DNA from 2 places in the Terrabacter sp. 05T424 genome. Region 2 is predicted to be linked to the other one. Evidence: riboswitches for the same ligand, from Rfam matches in the RefSeq annotation. Region 2 holds a riboswitch; the other holds the start of a gene.

Region 1 (4,310 bases), on a different contig from region 2:
CCGGCGACCTTCAGCAGCAAGCAGTTTCCCCAGCCGTGTGGCGTGGGCGGCCCGTGGTCGGTCTACAACGACGAGCCGTGGAAGGGCGGCACCATGTCGCTGAAGCAGGCGACGGCGAAGTCGACGAACACCGCCTTCGTGGCACTCGCCAGCCGGATCGGGGTCTGCGCGATCCACTCGACGATGACGGCCTTCGGCATCCACGGCGGCGACGGCCAGCCGTTGGGCACCTACCCCCCGCAGGTGGTGCTCGGCGCACAGGCCGTCTCGCCGCAGACGATGGCGAACGCGTATGCCGCCCTCGCCGCCCACGGCACCCTCTGTGACGTCCACCCCGTCACCAGCGTCGTGGCGGGTGGACGCACGCTGTGGGCGCCACCTCCAGCCTGCCGACGGGTGGCCGACGCACACGCGGTCGACGAGGCGACGACGTACCTGGAGTACAACATGACGCACGGCTCGGGCATCCTCAACCAGCTGCCCGGACGCCCGACGGCCGGCAAGACGGGGACGTCCGACGGCAACGCGCAGTCGTGGTTCGTCGGCTACACCCCACAGCTGACGACCGCTGTGTGGGTGGGCAACCCGGTCCACCCCACCCGGCACATGTTCAACGTGTCGATGGCGGGCAAGTCGTGCGCGTCGATGACCGGTGCCTGCTACGCCGCCCCGATCTGGCGCCGGATCATGGATGGCGTGCTGTCGGGGGAGCCGGTCGAGCCGATGCCCTGACGCCGGGCCGGGGCCTTGACGTCAGGGCATCAGCGCCAGCTCAGGAGCCGTCGCGGACCCGACGCGCGAAGGCGGACGAGCGCGCCCGGAGCTCCTCGACGCGTCGATCGACGAGCGAGCCTGCGTCGAGTCCGCCCTCCATCGCGTTCGGCGGGCGGCGCACGTGCTGGGAGCAGCTGAAGTCGGCGTGGACGAGGGTGCCGAGGCTGTTTCCCTCGCGGCCGGCGGCGCCGGCACGTCGCGCGACCCACAGCCGCACGTCGGCCGTGGCGAAGGCGTCCTCGCACCAGGCGCACATCGCCCGCGCCTTGCGTGTCCGCTCCGACGCCCGCAGGACGAAGGCGACCGCCTCGTCGTCGACGGGCACGACGGCATACGCCCTCTGGGGGTTGCTGCGGTCGACCCAGCCGAAGTAGTCCAGCTGCTCCCACGGGAGCGTCTCGAGGCTGCCCGGGATGCTCGCCTGCTTCGCCTCGCGGCGCGAGCAGTTCACGAGGGCAGTGCGAATCTCATTGTCTGTCAGTGGTTTCACGGTGTTCCTGTCAGTCGGGCAGGACCGGGCGACCCGGTCAGCCGGGGTGGGTGAGGTGACGCAGGTCCGTGACCGCTGAGCAGGCCATGAAGGCCACCCACCTCTCCGCGGGCTCTCCCGCCGACGACTGACGACTCCGGTGCGGAGCGGCAACCATGGTGTGCCGGAAGCCCGTCGCGGGTCCAGTCGTTTTCGGACGGTTTCGTGCTCCGCTGTCAGAAACGCCCTCCTTCAGGGCGGTTTGTCATGTCAACATCTGCCGATATCGAGCCGTGACCTACACGGTTCAACCATTCGTCTGCGACCGTCGATGCAGTTCATCGGCCGGGGTCCTCCCCGGCCGGCCCGCCGGTACGCCGAGTCCTGTCCGCCGGCCGGGGCAGCTGCGCATCACGCGGACAGGAGCGGGGGACCCAATTCTGGGCCGGCTAGGACCGGTCCTCGGGGTGAAGCCGCGACCTGCGGCCGGGCCACTTCTGCCCGAACCCGACAGCTCACCTCGAAGGCGTGGGAAGGAACCCGACCATGCCCGCTACGAGTCCTGCACGCCCTGCACGCCCCGGACGCCATCGGCGCCCCGGCCGTCGACTGCCGCTCCAGTCCCTCGCCCTCACCCCGCTGCTCGGCGCCGCCCTCCTCGTGGGGACCGGCGGTGCACCGCCTGCCTCCACGACGGCGCCGACCGCTGCTGCCCCCCACGTGAAGGCAGCACCGAAGAAGGCGGTCAACGTGGCCACCGCCCCCGTGGCGGCCGTCCCGCGTCGCATCCAGGCACTTCGCCTCACGGCCGCTCAGAGGGGCAAGCCCTACCGCTGGGGTGCCGCGGGGCCGTACGCGTTCGACTGCTCCGGCCTCATCTACTACGTCTACCGGACCCGTTTGCACGTGGCACTGCCCCGCACTGCGAACGCCCAGCGCCTGAGGACCGTGCGGGTGGCCAAGTCCAACATCATGGCCGGGGACCTCGTCTTCTTCATGCGGGCCGGACGCGCCTACCACGTCGGGGTGTACGCCGGCAGCGGCAAGGTCTGGCACTCGCCGCGACCGGGCCAGCGCGTGCAGCTCTCGAAGCTGTGGACCAGCGCGTGGGTGGCCGGTCGGGTGCGCTAGGAGGCTGTGCCGGGCCCGGTGCTCGTCGCCGGGTCTGGCTGGGGCTGACGGGGCGCCCGTCTCGGGTGACTGCTGCGGAGCGAGCGACGGGAATCGAACCCGCGTATCCAGCTTGGGAAGCTGGCGCTCTACCATTGAGCTACGCTCGCACGGGCCGCCGGCTGGTGCCCCGCAAGGGCTCGCGAGGCGGCACGCGGCGTCAGTGTAGCCGACGCCGCGCCAGTGCACTGACCGCGACCCCAGGGGCCCACGACCGTCATGGATCTGACCAAGCAGTCCGCCTTCGTCGACCACGTCCGCGGGCTGGGGGGAGCCACGGCGCAGGTGGCCGTGACCCTCGAGCAGTTCTTCGACGGCAACGACTGCGAGTGGAGCATCGCACCCAACCGGCCCGAGGACGTGCAGCTCGAAACCGTGCGCAAGGTCCTGCTCGACCTGCGCTCGCACCCTGAGGTGCACGACGTCCGGGTCGAGCTCGACGTGCTGGAGTTCGAGGACTTTCCCGACGACGAATGGCCTTACGCCAGTGGGGTGGCCGTCATCACCACACTGCAGCCCGAAGAGGTCGACGCGATGACGATCGACGCCGACACCGAGTCCAGCGGTGGCCCGGCGGGAGCCGCTGACTGGCTGGTCGACGCGCCCGGCGTGCCGGAGGGACACCACTACGTCGGCGTGTGGTGGGACTGATGGATGCGGCCGGGACCGGTCTGGTCGAGGGCGCTCCCGAGCAGGTCACCGACGCGCTCTGCTACCACGGTGAGGGCCCCGTCTGGTCGCCCACGTGGGGTGGCCTGCGCTGGGTCGACATGCTCGCCGGTGACGTCCTGACGCTGCGTGCCGACGGCTCGGTCGACCGGATGCACGTCGGCGACGTGGCCGCGTTCCTGCGCCCTCGCTCGCGAGGTGGCTGGGTGGTCTCGACCGAGCGCGGGCTGTCGCTCGCGGACGGGCCGGACGGCATCCCCGAGCCGTGGTTGGACCTCTGGGACGACCCGTCGATCCGCATGAACGAGGGCGGCGTCGACGGTCGCGGACGGCTGTGGGCGGGGACGATGGGCTACGACCGGGTGCCCGGCAGCGCCACCCTCTATCGCGTCGACCCCGACGGCGCGGTCGCCACCGTGCTCCCCGCCGTGACGATCTCCAACGGCATCGACCTCTCGCCCGACGGCCGACTCGCCTACTACGACGACACCCCGACGGGGCGGACCGACGTCTTCGACGTCGTCGACGGCGAGCTGACGAACCGCCGCCCCTTCGTCACCCACGACATCGGCCACCCCGACGGCCTCACCGTCGACAGCGCCGGCAACGTCTGGGTCGCGCTCAACGGCGCCGGTCGGGTGCGCTGCCACTCGCCGGCCGGTGACGTGCTCGCCGAGGTCGAGCTGCCCGTCCGGCTCACGACGGCGTGCGCGTTCGGCGGCGACGACCTGCGCGACCTCTACGTCACGACGTCGCGCGAGAACCTGGACGATCCGGAGCCCGAGGCCGGCGCCCTCTTCCGGGTGCGCGTCGCCGTGCCCGGTGTGCCCGTGCGCGCCTTCGCCGGTTGAGGGCTGCGTCAGTGCTGCTCGCGGCGCAACACTGACGCACGGCCTTCCGAGGACGTATGCCTTCTCGTGGGCGTACGTCTCAGCCCGAGTAGGTGGTCCCGCCGTCGGAGGAGTAGCCGAACGTCGACACCACGCGACCCGGTCTGTGCGGGAAGCCGGGTGGCATGCTCATGGGGCCGCCTGACGGGTCACCGGCAGGCCCGCCCGGCCCCCCGCCGGCAGGCTCACCCGAGCCCACGCCGAGCAGGCTCCGCGTGAGCCGCTGCGAGTCGGAGAGCAGCTCGTCGAGGGCGTGACCGAGGTGGTCGTCGGCAGGCTGCTCGTCGGCCAGAGCAGCGGCGAGCACGGCCCGCCGCACGAGCTCCTTCGTGAACGAT
Region 2 (4,310 bases):
GTCGGGGTTGGCGAGGAACTCGCGGCCGACCACGACGGCGTCGCCGAGGTCGCGCTCGAGGAGGTCCTCCACCTGGGCCAGGTCGGTCACCGAGGCGAACCCGGTGTTGAGCAGCACCGGGCCGCCGAACCGCTTGCGCAGGTTGCGCACGAGGTCGGACTCCGGGTCGCCGAGGATGCTGAGGTAGGCGAGGCCGAGCGGGGCGATGCCCTCGACGAGCGTCTCGTAGGTCGCGGCCGTCTCGAGCTCGTCCTCCTCGAGGACGCCCTGGATGTTGTGCGCAGGCGAGATGCGGATGCCGACGCGGTCGGCGCCGATGGCCTCCGCGACGGCTGTCGTGATCTCGACGGTGAGGCGCGCGCGGTTCTCGGGCGAGCCGCCGTAGGCGTCGGAGCGCTCGTTGCTCGACGGCGCCAGGAACTGGTGCGGCAGGTAGCCGTTCGCGGCGTGCACCTCGACACCGTCGAGCCCGGCCGCGATCGCCTGCCGGGCCGCGTGGACGAACTCCGCCACGAGCGCAGGGATCTCGTCGGTCTCGAGGGCGCGCGGGACGGCATACGGCTGCTGGCCCGATGGGGTGACGACGGTGCCGGGCGCGGCGATGGCGCTGGGGGCGACGCTCTCGAGCCCACCCTTGTTGTCGGGGTGCGCGACTCGACCCGCGTGCATGAGCTGCACGACGACGTGGCCGCCGCCCTCGTGCACGGCGTCGGCGACGAGGCGCCAGCCCTCGACCTGCTCGTCCGAGTGCATGCCGGGGGTGTCGAGGTAGCCCTGGCCGACGGCACTCGGCTGCGTGCCCTCGGTGATCAGGAGGCCGGCGCTCGCGCGCTGGCCGTAGTACTCGGCGTTGAGCTCGGTCGGCACCTGGCCCTCGCCCGCGCGGTTGCGCGTCAGGGGGGCCATGACGAAGCGCTGGGGGAGGTCCCAGCGGCCGATGCGGATGGTCTCGAAGGCCGTGGACACAGGCCTGCTCCTCACTGTCGGTGAAGTGTCGGGGTGTAGGTGGCGGTGGTGGTCCGCGGCTGCCCACCCGTGTGGGTGGAGCCTTCAACTACCTGGGCGACAAGTCGGACAGCAGGGCCAGCATTCCCCGAGGAGGGCCGGTGTGATGCGTCAGGCACGGCGCGCGGGCATGACGAAGGGGAGGATGCCGCAGCATCCTCCCCTTCGGTACAAGCGCTCAGTCCGCGAGGATCACGGCGCGTAGATGTACTTCATGCCCGGACCGTCGGTCAGGGTGCGGGTGTTGTAGTTGTACGCACCGGCCAGGGCGTTCATCTCGACGATGGTGACCTGGTCGCCGTTGACGGCCGTCACCCAGGCGACGTGGCCGACGCCCGAGGAGCCGTGCACGCCGGGCTGCATGACCAGGATCGAGCGCGTACGCGGCGTGCCCGTCACGGTGTAGCCCGCGTTGGCGGCACCCGAGGCCCACGCCATCGCGTTGCCGGTCCAGCCGCCGGGGTAGTAGCCCTCGGACGCGTGCCACTTGGCGAGCGCGCCCCAGGTGCACTGGCCCGGGGTGGCCCAGTTGTACGACGAGCGCATGCCGGAGGAGGCGCCCGGCACGGAGCCGTTGCTGGTCGACTTGGCGGTCGACGTGGTCGCCGTCAGCGTGCGACGCGTGAGGTCACGCGAGGCGCGCTCGGCGGCGGCCTTGCGCTCGGCGGCAGCCTTCTCGGCAGCGGCCTTGACGGCAGCAGCCTTGACCGCAGCAGCCTTGGTCGCGGCGCGCTGCGTCTTGACCTGGATGTCCTCGATGACGCGCGGCTTGGGGGCCGCGGCGGGCTGGGTGACCGTCTTCTGGGCAACCGGCGCGTAGCCGATCTTCGAGAGGGCGGTCGAGGCGGCGGGGACGGCGCCGGTGGTCGGGCCGACCGCGGCAGCGCCGGCGGTGGTGGCGGACAGGGGCTCGGCACTCGCGGGGTTCGCGAAGGTGGCCACGAGGCCGCCAGTGGCTGCGACGAAGGCCGCACCCTTCATGGCGGGCTGTGCCGTCTCACGCGCGAGGAGCTTGAGCTCGTTGAGGGGGTTGTGACGGCCTGGCGCACGGTGGCGGCCGCGGATGATCTCGTTGTTCACGCTTGTACCTCTCCGCGCCTACGAAGTTAGCTGTCGGGTTCGGGCGGAAAGGTGCCCGGCTCTCCCCCGGTTCGCGACAGGTCGCGATCCGGGCGAGTACTTCACCCCAAGGACGTCCGGAGTCGTGGCGCCGGACGCCCGGAGAAACGTGTGGTTCCTCCGCTCCCGTCACAAGGTTTGCTCTCGCTCGAGAGGCGGTGACAGGACTAGGCGGTCCACCTCGCGAGCGCCCGACCAGGTGGCCGGACTCCCGGAAGAGTAGACGACGGGACTGGCAAAAGTCACGCTGAGGTAACGGACACGCGCCAGAAAGGTCGTTGACGGTCCGTTTTGCGACGATTTACCTGCGTCATACCTTTAGGTCCTTGTGACGGGAGTCACATGGCAGGTGCTGACTCTGCCGTGACGTCGGCGCGACCTGCTGGACGTACCCGCAGCGGGCAGCTGAGCCACCACGTCGGGGTCGGCGACGACCCCGACGGGCGCGTCAGGCGCCGCTCGCCAGGTGGCCGAAGACGATGACGTTGTCGCGGTACTCGTTGCGGCTGTCGGTCGGACCACCGCAGGTGACGAGGCGGATCTCGGCGCGGCGGAAGTCGCTCTTGTAGACCAGGTCGGTCGGGAACTGTGACTTCCGGTAGGCCGCGACGCGGTCGACGGTGAAGGTCAGGTGCGAGCCGTCCTGTCGCGAGACCCTGACGACGTCGCCGGCCCTGACCCTGCCGAGCTCGTGGAAGATGCCCGGCACGCCGGAGGGTGTGTCGACGTGCGCGGCGATGACCGAGGGGCCGAGCTGGCCCGGTGTCGGCCCGGCGTCGTAGAGGCCGACCTCCTGGGCCGTGCCGGGAACCGAGATGGTGCCGTCGCGCTGGATGTGGAGCGGGACGAAGGTCCTCGAGCTCACCCCGATCGAGGGGATCTCGAGCGACGTCGGCTCCGACGCGTCGAGAAACCGCCCGAACGCAGCGCCGGGGTCCGACGTGGGCGGCGAGGCAATTGTCGTCCTCGCAGGTCCTGGGCCGGTCGTCGTCGAGGTCGTCGCCGGGGCCGCTGGGCCAGGGGTCGCTGGTGCCGGGGCCGCTGCGGGCGGCGGGGTCGCAGGGCTCCCCGACGGGCCGCGGAGTCCGATGACGAGCGCGACGACGCCCACGACGAGCAGCACGGCTGTTGCGACCAGGGCCGCCGCGACACCGGTGGTGACGCGACGGCCCGGCTGCGACGGCATACGGCCCGGCTGGCTCGGTCGGCTCGGTTGGCTCGGTCGGCTCGGTTGGTCCGACTGGCCCGAGGTGCCCGACTGCTCCGCCATGGGACGTCTTTCGCTCAGCCGCGCGACCGTGCGGCGCGGCGGGCGGCGAAGGCGCCGGAGCCGGCTGCAGCGAGCAGCGCACCGCCGCCGAGGAGGAGCATCGAGTCGTTGGTGCTGGTCTTGAGGCCGTCGGCGCTCGTGCCGCCGCCGGTGTGCATGCCGCCGGCCGGTGCGGTGTGGAGCGCCCCGCAGAGCGCCGGGTCGGTGGCCTCGGTGGGAAGCTTCGGGTCGAGGTCGCTCTTCGTGGTGCCGGAGTACTTGCCGTCGTGGTTGTGGTCGACGCCGTGGATGACGACGACGGACTGGCCCTTGGCGATGGCCTCGGCGACGCCGCTGGAGACCTTGATGCTGCCGCGCTCGTAGCTGATCCTGCCGCCGGGGGCGGTGGAGAACCGGTCGATGGCGAGGGCGCTCTTGGGGCTGGTGTCGCCGGTCTTGGTCAGCGACACGACGACGTCGCCGTATGCCGGCCCGCCCTCGGTCGTGTTGAGGTGGCCGTTGTTGTCGGTGTCGTCGGCCAGGGTCGGGCACTCGTGGCGGGCCGCGGCGGCGAAGTGGATGTGCGCGGCGTGGGGGTTGTCGGGCAGCAGCCCGCGCGCGGCCATGGTCACGGTGATCATGTCGCCCTCGACCTCGACCATGGCGGTGCCGCTGCCCTTGACCTCACTGCCCGCGACGGGCTTGAGGTTGGCGCTGACCCAGCCGTCGGCGGCGAACGCCGGTCCGATCGTGAGGGCCATGGCCGCGGCGGCCGCGAGGCTGGCGCCGGCGATTCGAGTCGTCGTGCGAGTGGTGGTGCTGCGCATCTGTTCTTCCTCCTTGACGAGGAGACAAAGCCGTCCAGCCTGCTCTTTCTCAGACGGGGTCGTCGTCGACCATCTCCGGGGTGGGGTTCGCCGTGCCGCGCCGACTGGAT

What was found. A riboswitch is a leader RNA that binds a small molecule or an ion and turns the genes downstream of it on or off. The one in region 2 is predicted to bind cyclic di-AMP.
Region 1: it holds a riboswitch for cyclic di-AMP, as region 2 does, so the genes downstream of both, AC1DE0_RS12540 (C40 family peptidase) here and AC1DE0_RS06185 (CHAP domain-containing protein) in region 2, are expected to answer to the same signal.

What each region holds. Positions count from the first base shown of each region.
Region 1 covers NZ_JBFTLB010000005.1:75,699-80,008, forward strand. The annotation lists gene AC1DE0_RS12530 (transglycosylase domain-containing protein) at 1-732, shown strand, start outside; gene AC1DE0_RS12535 (FBP domain-containing protein) at 773-1,264, opposite strand; cyclic di-AMP (ydaO/yuaA leader) riboswitch at 1,648-1,787, shown strand; gene AC1DE0_RS12540 (C40 family peptidase) at 1,790-2,374, shown strand; tRNA gene AC1DE0_RS12545 (tRNA-Gly) at 2,453-2,523, opposite strand; gene AC1DE0_RS12550 (hypothetical protein) at 2,633-3,064, shown strand; gene AC1DE0_RS12555 (SMP-30/gluconolactonase/LRE family protein) at 3,064-3,933, shown strand; gene AC1DE0_RS12560 (AAA family ATPase) at 4,013-4,310, opposite strand, start outside.
Region 2 covers NZ_JBFTLB010000002.1:242,193-246,502, reverse strand. The annotation lists gene AC1DE0_RS06190 (alkene reductase) at 1-966, opposite strand, end outside; gene AC1DE0_RS06185 (CHAP domain-containing protein) at 1,198-2,085, opposite strand; cyclic di-AMP (ydaO/yuaA leader) riboswitch at 2,089-2,278, opposite strand; gene AC1DE0_RS06180 (sortase domain-containing protein) at 2,573-3,394, opposite strand; gene AC1DE0_RS06175 (hypothetical protein) at 3,409-4,200, opposite strand.